3 regions of the Streptomyces sp. NPDC005866 genome follow, and region 2 is predicted to be linked to each of the others. Evidence: predicted binding sites of a transcription regulator. Region 2 holds the regulator's gene; each other region holds the start of a gene.

The links. The regulator HrcA, encoded in region 2, represses chaperone genes, less so after heat shock. The targets are predictions, from matches to a motif close to TTNGCACTCNGNNNNNCNGAGTGCNAA.
Region 1: a site for HrcA is predicted at 1,500-1,526, ahead of groL (chaperonin GroEL). Genes of this name have one in related genera too.
Region 3: a site for HrcA is predicted at 1,901-1,927, ahead of groES (co-chaperone GroES). Genes of this name have one in related genera too.

Annotation. Positions count from the first base shown of each region.
Region 1 covers NZ_JBEXWP010000004.1:43,372-46,647, forward strand. The annotation lists gene thrC (threonine synthase) at 1-249, shown strand, start outside; gene ABZ396_RS07100 (MoaD/ThiS family protein) at 299-574, shown strand; gene ABZ396_RS07105 (cold-shock protein) at 1,053-1,259, shown strand; gene groL (chaperonin GroEL) at 1,689-3,276, shown strand, end outside.
Region 2 covers NZ_JBEXWP010000031.1:79,644-82,919, reverse strand. The annotation lists gene ABZ396_RS34740 (nitronate monooxygenase) at 1-252, opposite strand, end outside; gene dnaJ (molecular chaperone DnaJ) at 358-1,494, opposite strand; gene hrcA (heat-inducible transcriptional repressor HrcA) at 1,495-2,511, opposite strand; gene ABZ396_RS34725 (MBL fold metallo-hydrolase) at 2,675-3,276, shown strand, end outside.
Region 3 covers NZ_JBEXWP010000015.1:158,150-161,425, forward strand. The annotation lists gene groL (chaperonin GroEL) at 1-1,319, opposite strand, end outside; gene groES (co-chaperone GroES) at 1,447-1,755, opposite strand; gene ABZ396_RS23035 (polysaccharide deacetylase family protein) at 2,675-3,276, opposite strand, start outside.

The DNA.
Region 1 (3,276 bases), on a different contig from region 2:
GACGAGCAGGTCGTCGACGCGATCAAGCTGCTCGCGCGGACCGAGGGAATCTTCGCCGAGACCGCCGGCGGGGTGACGGTCGGAGTCACCAAGAAGCTCATTGAGAACGGGCTGATCGATCCGGCGAAGTCGGTCGTTGTACTGAACACCGGTGATGGACTGAAGACGCTGGACGCCGTGGCGGGCACCGGGCTTACGGCGACTATCCGGCCCACTCTCGAGTCGTTCCGCGAGGCTGGGCTGGCCTAGCAGGCAGTCGTCCAAAAGCAGGGCGTTGCTCTAACCGGAGGTTTGAAACGTGAGCGTCACCGTTCGCATCCCCACCATCCTGCGCACCTACACCGGTGGCCAGGCCGAAGTAAGCGCTGACGGGACCACCCTCGGCGAGGTCATCTCCGACCTGGAGAAGAACCACACCGGGATCGCCGCCCGCGTCCTCGACGACCAGGGCAAGCTGCGCCGGTTCGTGAATGTGTACGTCAATGACGACGATGTGCGCTTCGAACAGGGCCTGGAGACGGCCACCCCGGACGGCGCCGGCGTGTCCATCATCCCGGCCGTCGCCGGCGGCTGAGCCCCGGTGACCCCGCTGACCTGGCTGTCGTGATGGCCGTATGACCGAACATTACCTTCGGTAATACCCATCACCGACTGTTCATCCGATTGCCCCCTCCGTGAGAGAAGCGGAGGGGGCAATTCAGTGTGGTTGAGCGAGGTAGAGTTGGGGAACGCGCTCCTGATCTCCGGGGTGGAAGCCCCGGATTCATTCCGCAGGCCCGACAATAAGTAGCCAAAGTGTGCGGGTTATATGCGGCTTTTGCGGCTTTTATGCGGCCCGACTTGCCCTGAAGTCGGCCGAATTCTCACTACATTCCGGACCCTTCCGGTCCAGAATTCTCGTCCGATTGACCTGTTGCAGACGGCAGTTGGACAGATACATTCAGCCGCGGTCGACGCGTTCCGGCGCACGCCCCCAACCTGTGGGGGGTGAGGTCTGACCCGGATCCGCGAAGTGTGGATCTGTGCAAGGGCCAGTAATAGGGGAGTTAGGCATGGCTCAGGGCACCGTCAAGTGGTTCAACGCGGAGAAGGGGTACGGCTTCATCGCGGTCGACGGTGGTGCGGATGTTTTCGTCCACTACAGCGCGATTCAGATGGACGGCTACCGCACCCTGGAGGAAGGTCAGCGGGTCGAATTCGAGATCTCGCAGGGCCAGAAGGGGCCGCAGGCGGACATGGTCCGGCTCGCGACCAGCTGAAGCACGCGCCGACTGACAGCGTCGTTCTTCTTTCTTTGTCGGAGGGCTCGTAACCCATGGGAGCCATGGGTTACGAGCCCTTTGGCATGCCCGGGGCGAGCGCGCGAGCGCGCCACCGGGCGCGCGGCGCGGTGCCGGAGTCGAGGTGCGGTCGAGGGGCGGCCCAGTCCTCGGGAGGCGCTTGCGCCCGCCCGTCGCCCGACCGCCACTCCTCAACGAACACTCGCTTCGCGAGCGCGCCTTGCACTCTCGATGGGCGAGTGCTAATCATTGGCGTTAGCACTCTGAAGGTGAGAGTGACAAAGATGGACCGGGTCGGTGAGGCCCGCAGGCCGGGTGGGGCAAGGAACCCACGGGTCGGCGAGCCGTCCGTCGCGGGCGCGGGCGCGGTCCGAAGACTCACCCCCAGTCCTGGAGGGACCACTTCACATGGCCAAGATCATCGCGTTCGACGAGGAGGCGCGGCGCGGCCTTGAGCGCGGTATGAACCAGCTCGCCGACGCCGTCAAGGTCACCCTCGGCCCCAAGGGCCGCAACGTCGTCCTTGAGAAGAAGTGGGGCGCCCCCACGATCACCAACGATGGTGTGTCCATCGCCAAGGAGATCGAGCTGGAGGACCCGTACGAGAAGATCGGCGCCGAGCTGGTCAAGGAAGTCGCCAAGAAGACGGACGACGTCGCCGGTGACGGTACGACCACCGCGACCGTCCTCGCCCAGGCCCTGGTCAAGGAAGGCCTGCGCAACGTCGCCGCCGGCGCCAACCCCATGGCCCTCAAGCGCGGTATCGAGAAGGCCGTCGAGGCCGTCTCCGGTGCTCTCCTCGAGCAGGCGAAGGACGTCGAGACCAAGGAGCAGATCGCCTCCACGGCCTCCATCTCCGCCGCCGACACCCAGATCGGCGAGCTCATCGCCGAGGCGATGGACAAGGTCGGCAAGGAAGGCGTCATCACCGTCGAGGAGTCCCAGACCTTCGGTCTGGAGCTGGAGCTCACCGAGGGTATGCGCTTCGACAAGGGCTACATCTCGGCGTACTTCGCCACCGACATGGAGCGTATGGAGGCCGTCCTCGACGACCCGTACATCCTGATCGCCAACTCCAAGATCAGCTCCGTCAAGGACCTGCTCCCGCTCCTGGAGAAGGTCATGCAGTCGGGCAAGCCGCTGCTGATCATCGCCGAGGACGTCGAGGGCGAGGCCCTGTCGACCCTGGTCGTCAACAAGATCCGCGGCACCTTCAAGTCCGTCGCGGTCAAGGCCCCGGGCTTCGGCGACCGCCGCAAGGCGATGCTGAACGATATCGCCATCCTCACCGGCGGCGAGGTCATCTCCGAGGAGGTCGGTCTCAAGCTCGAGAACGCCACGCTCGACCTGCTGGGCCGCGCCCGCAAGGTGGTCGTCACCAAGGACGAGACCACCATCGTCGACGGTGCCGGCTCCACCGAGCAGGTCCAGGGCCGGGTCAACCAGATCCGCGCCGAGATCGAGCAGTCCGACTCGGACTACGACCGCGAGAAGCTCCAGGAGCGCCTGGCCAAGCTCGCCGGTGGCGTCGCCGTCATCAAGGCCGGTGCCGCGACCGAGGTCGAGCTCAAGGAGCGCAAGCACCGCATCGAGGATGCCGTTCGCAACGCGAAGGCGGCCGTCGAGGAGGGCATCGTCGCCGGTGGTGGCGTGGCGCTCATCCAGGCCTCCGCGGTGTTCGAGAAGCTGGAGCTCGAGGGTGACGAGGCGACCGGCGCCAACGCCGTGAGGCTCGCCCTGGAGGCCCCGCTCAAGCAGATCGCCATCAACGCTGGTCTCGAGGGTGGCGTCGTCGTCGAGAAGGTGCGCAACCTTCAGGTCGGCCACGGTCTGAACGCCGCGACCGGCGAATACGTCGACATGATCGCCGAGGGCATCATCGACCCGGCGAAGGTGACCCGCTCCGCTCTGCAGAACGCGGCCTCCATCGCCGCGCTGTTCCTCACCACCGAGGCCGTCATCGCCGACAAGCCGGAGAAGGCCGCCGCGGCCGCTC
Region 2 (3,276 bases):
GACCGCGACCGCGCCGGACTCGGCGTACTCGGGCTGGGGCATGAAGAGGTTCACACCGAAGGGGCGGCCGGTCAGCCCCCGCAGCTGCTTGATCTCCTGGTACATCCCGTCGGCGGTCTTGTACCCGGCGGCCAGGAACCCCAGCCCGCCCGCCTCGGACACGGCGGCGGCGAGCTGCGGGACGGAGACCCCGCCCGCCATGGGGGCCTGCACGATCGGAAGTGGGAAGAGATCGGTCAGTGCGGAGGACATGACGGCATGTTGTCACGTCCTCCGAACAAGACCGAATCGGGCCGCCCCTTTGCACATGCCACACATTTCGGGGCCGAAGGGGCGTGGCCCCTTCACGGCGACCCGTCAACGCCCGTTGAACGCGTCCTTCAGCCGGCTGAACAGCCCTTGCTGACCCGGCTGGAACTGCCCCAGCGGCCGCTCCTCACCGCGCAGCTTGGCCAGCTCCCGCAGCACCCGCTCCTGCTCGGGGTCGAGCTTGGTCGGGGTCGTGACCTCGACATGGACGATCAGGTCGCCTCGGCCCCCGCCCCGCAGATGGGTGATGCCGCGCCCGTGCAGCGGGATGGACTGCCCGGACTGCGTGCCCGGCCGGATGTCGACCTCCTCCAGCCCGTCCAGCGTCTCCAGCGGCACCTTGGTACCGAGCGACGCCGCCGTCATCGGAATCGTCACCGTGCAGTGCAGATCGTCGCCGCGCCGCTGGAACGTCGAGTGCGGCATCTCGTGGATCTCGACGTACAGGTCACCGGCGGGACCGCCGCCGGGCCCGACCTCGCCCTCACCGGCGAGCTGGATCCGGGTGCCGTTGTCGACACCGGCCGGGATCTTCACGGTCAGCGTCCGCCGCGACCGCACCCGTCCGTCACCGGCGCACTCCGGGCAGGGCGTCGGCACGACCGTGCCGAAGCCCTGGCACTGCGGGCAGGGACGGGAGGTCATGACCTGGCCCAGGAAGGACCGCGTCACCTGCGAGACCTCACCACGGCCCCGGCACATGTCACACGTCTGGGCGGAGGTGCCCGGCGCCGCGCCCTCACCGTTGCAGGTGTTGCAGACGATCGCCGTGTCGACCTGGATGTCCTTGGTCGTGCCGAAGGCCGCCTCGTCGAGCTCGACCTCGATCCGGATCATGGCGTCCTGGCCGCGGCGGGTACGCGAACGCGGACCGCGCTGCGACGCCGTACCGAAGAACGCGTCCATGATGTCGGAGAAGTTCCCGAAGCCACCGGCCCCGAAGCCGCCCGCGCCCGCGGCGCCGCTCTGCGAGAGCGGGTCGCCTCCGAGGTCGTAGACCTGCTTCTTCTGCGGATCGGAGAGCACCTCGTAGGCGGCGTTGATCTCCTTGAACCGCTCCTGGGTCTTCGGATCCGGGTTGACGTCCGGGTGCAGCTCGCGAGCGAGCCGACGGAAGGCCTTCTTGATCTCTTCCTGCGACGCGTCGCGGCGCACGCCGAGAACGGCGTAGTAGTCCGTGGCCACTTACGACTCCGCCAGGATCTGTCCGACGTACCGTGCCACCGCTCGTACCGCTCCCATCGTTCCCGGGTAATCCATGCGGGTCGGTCCGACCACGCCGAGTTTGGCGACTGCCTCGCCGCCCGAACCGTAGCCGACCGACACCACGGACGTGGAGTTGAGTCCCTCGTAGGCGTTCTCGTGACCGATGCGTACGGTCATGCCCGAATCCCCGGCCTCGCCAAGGAGCTTGAGGAGGACGACATGTTCCTCCAGTGCCTCCAGGACGGGCCGGATGGTGAGGGGAAAGTCATGTCCGAAGCGGGTCAGATTGGCGGTGCCGCCGATCATCAGCCGCTCCTCGTTCTCCTCGACGAGTGTCTCCAGCAGGGTGGAGAGCACCGCCGAGACCGTGCCGCGGTCCTCGGCCTCGAAGGCGTCCGGCAGGTCCTCCACCAGCCTCGGCACGTCCGAGAACCGGCGTCCCGCGACCCGGCTGTTGAGCCGGGCCCGCAGATCCGCGAGGGACATCTCGCCGAAAGGTGCCGGACAGTCGACCATCCGCTGCTCCACGCGCCCGGTGTCGGTGATCAGCACCAGCATCAGTCGCGCGGGCGCGAGCGAGAGCAGTTCCACATGCCGCACGGTGGACCGCGTCAGCGACGGATACTGCACGACGGCGACCTGCCGCGTCAGCTGGGCCAGCAGCCGCACCGTCCGCGCCACGACGTCGTCGAGGTCGACGGCGCCGTCGAGGAAGTTCTGGATGGCCCGCCGCTCGGGCGCGCTCATCGGCTTGACGCCGGCCAGCTTGTCGACGAACAGCCGATAGCCCTTGTCGGTCGGGATCCGCCCGGCGCTGGTGTGCGGCTGGGCGATGTACCCCTCGTCCTCCAGGGCGGCCATGTCGTTACGCACGGTCGCCGGGGAGACCCCGAGGTTGTGCCGCTCGGTCAGCGCCTTCGACCCCACCGGCTCCTCGGTGCCGACGTAGTCCTGGACGATGGCGCGCAATACCTGAAGCCTGCGTTCACTCAGCATCCAGCGCCACACCTCCAGAAAGTCGTCCCCGCGGCCTTTCGGGTCTTTCGTCTGGCACTCTGCGAACGCGAGTGCCAGCATCCCCGGCCCAGTGTACGGCCGTCGGGTACTGACTGGGCAAGGCCGGTCAGTACCCGGGACGTTCTGCAGCTAGCGTCGCGGCATGACGGTGACTTGGGAAGAGCTGGGTTGGGAGCGGGTGGCCGAGGGGGTCGGCCGGTGCCGGCTGCCGGGCTGGGACTGCACGGCCGGGCTCGTCCTCGGGGCGGGCGCGGTCCTGATGGTGGACGCCGGGTCGAGCCTGGCGGAGGGCGCGCGGTTGCGTACGCAGGCGCAGCAGCTGGCCGGACACCGTGTGACCCATCTCGCGCTCACCCACCCGCACTTCGACCATGTCTTCGGCGCCCCGGCCTTCGCGGGCGCCCTGGTGTACGCGGCGGCGGGCACGGAGGCCGTCTTCGCGCACGGCCGCGAGGAACTCCGCCTGGACGCGATCCGCAACGGCCTGCCGGCCCCGGAGGCCGAGGAGGCGGCGGACGCGCTGCCGCTGCCCCGCCATCCGGTCTGCGGCGAGTGGACCCTCGACCTCGGCGACGGCCGCCAGGCCCTGCTGGCCGACGTGGGCCCCGGTCATACCGCCCACGACCTCGCGGTGCTGGTCCCGGGCGACCCGGAGGTGGTGTTCTGCGGCGACCTGGTGGAGGAGTCCGGCGACCCCCAGGCGGGCCCCGACGCCGTACCGTCCCGATGGCCGGCCGCCCTGGA
Region 3 (3,276 bases), on a different contig from region 2:
ACACCGGTGGCCTCGTCGCCGGTCTTGCCGAGGCCGTCCTCCAGCACCTTCGCGGCGTGGACGAGCGCGGAGCCACCACCGGAGACGATGCCCTCCTCGACCGCGGCGCGGGTCGCGGAGATGGCGTCCTCCAGACGGTGCTTCTTCTCCTTCAGCTCCACCTCGGTGGCGGCGCCGACCTTGATCACGCACACGCCGCCGGCCAGCTTCGCGAGCCGCTCCTGGAGCTTCTCGCGGTCCCAGTCGGAGTCGGTGTTCTCGATCTCGGCCTTGATCTGGGCGATACGGCCGGCGACAGCAGCGGGGTCACCGGCGCCGTCGACGACCGTGGTGTCGTCCTTGGTGACCGTCACGCGGCGGGCGGAGCCCAGCACGTCCAGGCCGACCTGGTCGAGCTTGAGGCCGACCTCCTCGGAGATGACCGTGGCGCCGGTGAGGGTCGCCAGGTCCTCCAGCATCGCCTTGCGGCGGTCGCCGAAGCCGGGGGCCTTGACCGCGACCGCGTTGAAGGTGCCGCGGATCTTGTTGACGACGAGGGTGGAGAGCGCCTCGCCCTCGACGTCCTCGGCGATGATCAGCAGCGGCTTCGAGGCGTTGGCCTGGATGATCTTCTCAAGCAGCGGGAGCAGGTCCGCGATGGAGGAGATCTTGCCCTGGTGGATGAGGATGTAGGGCTCCTCCAGGACGGCCTCCATGCGCTCCTGGTCCGTCACGAAGTACGGCGACAGGTAGCCCTTGTCGAAGGCCATGCCCTCGGTGAAGTCCAGCTCCAGACCGAAGGTGTTGGACTCCTCGACGGTGATGACACCGTCCTTGCCGACCTTGTCCATCGCCTCGGCGATGAGCTCGCCGACCTGCTGGTCCTGGGCGGACAGCGCGGCGACGGCGGCGATGTCGGACTTCTCGTCGATCGGGCGGGCCGAGGCGAGGAGCTCCTCGGAGATCGCGGCGACGGCGGCGTCGATGCCCTTCTTCAGGGCGGCCGGGGAGGCGCCGGCGGCGACGTTCTTCAGGCCCTCGCGGACGAGCGCCTGGGCCAGCACGGTGGCGGTGGTCGTACCGTCACCCGCGATGTCGTTGGTCTTGGTCGCCACCTCCTTCACCAACTGGGCGCCGAGGTTCTCGTACGGGTCCTCGATCTCGACCTCGCGGGCGATGGTGACACCGTCGTTGGTGATGGTGGGGGCGCCGAACTTCTTGTCGATGACGACGTTGCGGCCCTTGGGGCCGATCGTCACCTTGACGGTGTCGGCAAGCTTGTTGACGCCGCGCTCAAGGGCGCGACGGGCGTCCTCGTCGAACTTCAGGATCTTCGCCATGGCAGCGGGAGCCCTCTCGGAATTCTCGGGTGAACAAGACTGCGCCCCTGGCGCCCGGCTTCTCGGAGAATCGCGGGGGCCAGGGGCGCAGCTTCAAGCGGAGTGCTTGAGGTGGTAAGTCGCAGGCTTACTTCTCGATGATCGCGAGCACGTCGCGAGCCGAGAGGACGAGGTACTCGTCACCGTTGTACTTCACCTCGGTGCCGCCGTACTTGCTGTACAGCACGACGTCGCCGACCTTGACGTCGAGCGGCAGGCGCTCGCCGTTCTCGAAACGGCCCGGGCCCACAGCGAGGACGGCGCCCTCCTGGGGCTTCTCCTTCGCAGTGTCCGGGATGACCAGGCCAGAGGCCGTGGTCTGCTCGGCGTCGAGCGGCTGGACCACAATGCGGTCCTCGAGCGGCTTGATGGCAACCTTGGAGCTGGCGGTCGTCACGATCCGACCTCCCCCTTCGGAGATCTCACGGGGTTAACTGTCTGAGGTGGCGACCAGGTCGATCCGTCGTCGCGGGTGCCGGACCTGCCCGTCGCTTGTTGGCACTCTCATCTGCCGAGTGCCAATGCTGAGACTATGACCGCGATTAGCACTCGGTCAAGCGGAGTGCCAATTGCCTGCGGCGCGGCGCCGAAATTGGGTGACCGGAGCCGCGGCGACCGCCCCCGGGGGCTGCCGCCCCCAGCCCCCCGCTTCGGCCTGGACGGCCTCGTCCTCAAACGCCGGCGGGCTGATAGTTGCCGGACAGGCTGACAGTTGTGGCCGAGCGCCGTCCTCCGCTGACACCGGACGGCCGATGCTTGTGGCTGAGCGCCCTCCTCCGGGGACACCGAACCGGCTGATACGGGTGGCCAGCGGCATCGTCGTCGAAGGCGGGACGGGCCGACGCATGTGGCCGAGCGCCAACCTCCGCTGACACCGGACGGGCTGCTAGCCGTTGCTGAGCGCCATCGTCACCGAACGCCGGACCGGCCGGCGCTTGTGGCCGAGCGCCAACCTCCGGGGACACCGGGCGGGTCGATACGCGTGACCGAGTGCCGTCCTCCGCGAACACCAGACCGGCTGATACGCATGGCTGAGTGCCATCCCCCGCGGGCGCCGGACCGGCCGATGGTCGTGGCCGAGCGCCGTCCTCCGGGGACACCGAACCGGCTGATACGCGTGGCTAGCTCCATCGTCGCCGAACGCCGGAGACGGGCCGATCCTCGTGGCTGAGCACCGTCCTCCGCAGACACCCGACCGGGCGATGCTCGTGGCCGAGCGCCGTTCTCCGCGGGCGCCGGACCGGGCTGATATGCCATGCAGAGCGCCCTCGCGGCGATCGGCTGGTCGGCTGGTCTTGGTGTCGGGTCGCCTTCGGCTACAGGTAGTCCTCCAGGCGTCCCACCGTCAGGCCGCTTGCCTGTACGCGGCGGAGCAGGCGTGCCGTGCGCTCTCGTAGGGTCGGGCCGGTGGCCTCGTCCGGGCCGACCAGGACGATGTCGCCGGGGAGCAGGTGCTTCTCGCCATTTTCGTAGGTGATGCTGTCCGCCGTCATCGCCGCCCGCCACAGGACCACCGCCGTCACTCCGCAGTCGGCCGCCGCGCGGAGGGTGGTTGTGTCGTACGTGCCGTAGGGCGGGCGGAAGAGGCGCGGGCGGATGCCGAAGCGGGACTTCAGTTTGTCCTGCTGGCCGCAGATCTCGGCACGCTGGCCGGCGTACGGCAGGCCGGGGAGGGCCGCGTGGTCGAGGGTGTGGTTCTGGACGCTCGCACCGACCTCCTGGAGGCGGGCGAAGTGGCCGTAGCCGGGGCCGACCACGCTGTCCGTGAGGAACATGCTCACCGGGAGGCGCAGTTCACGGACCATGTCCACGAACCGGGGGTCCTTCTCGGCGCCGTCGTCGTAGGTGAGGAAGACGACCTTGTCGGCGGTGGGGATGTGGTCGACGACCGGGGGGAGAGTCGTGCGGAGGGAGAGCG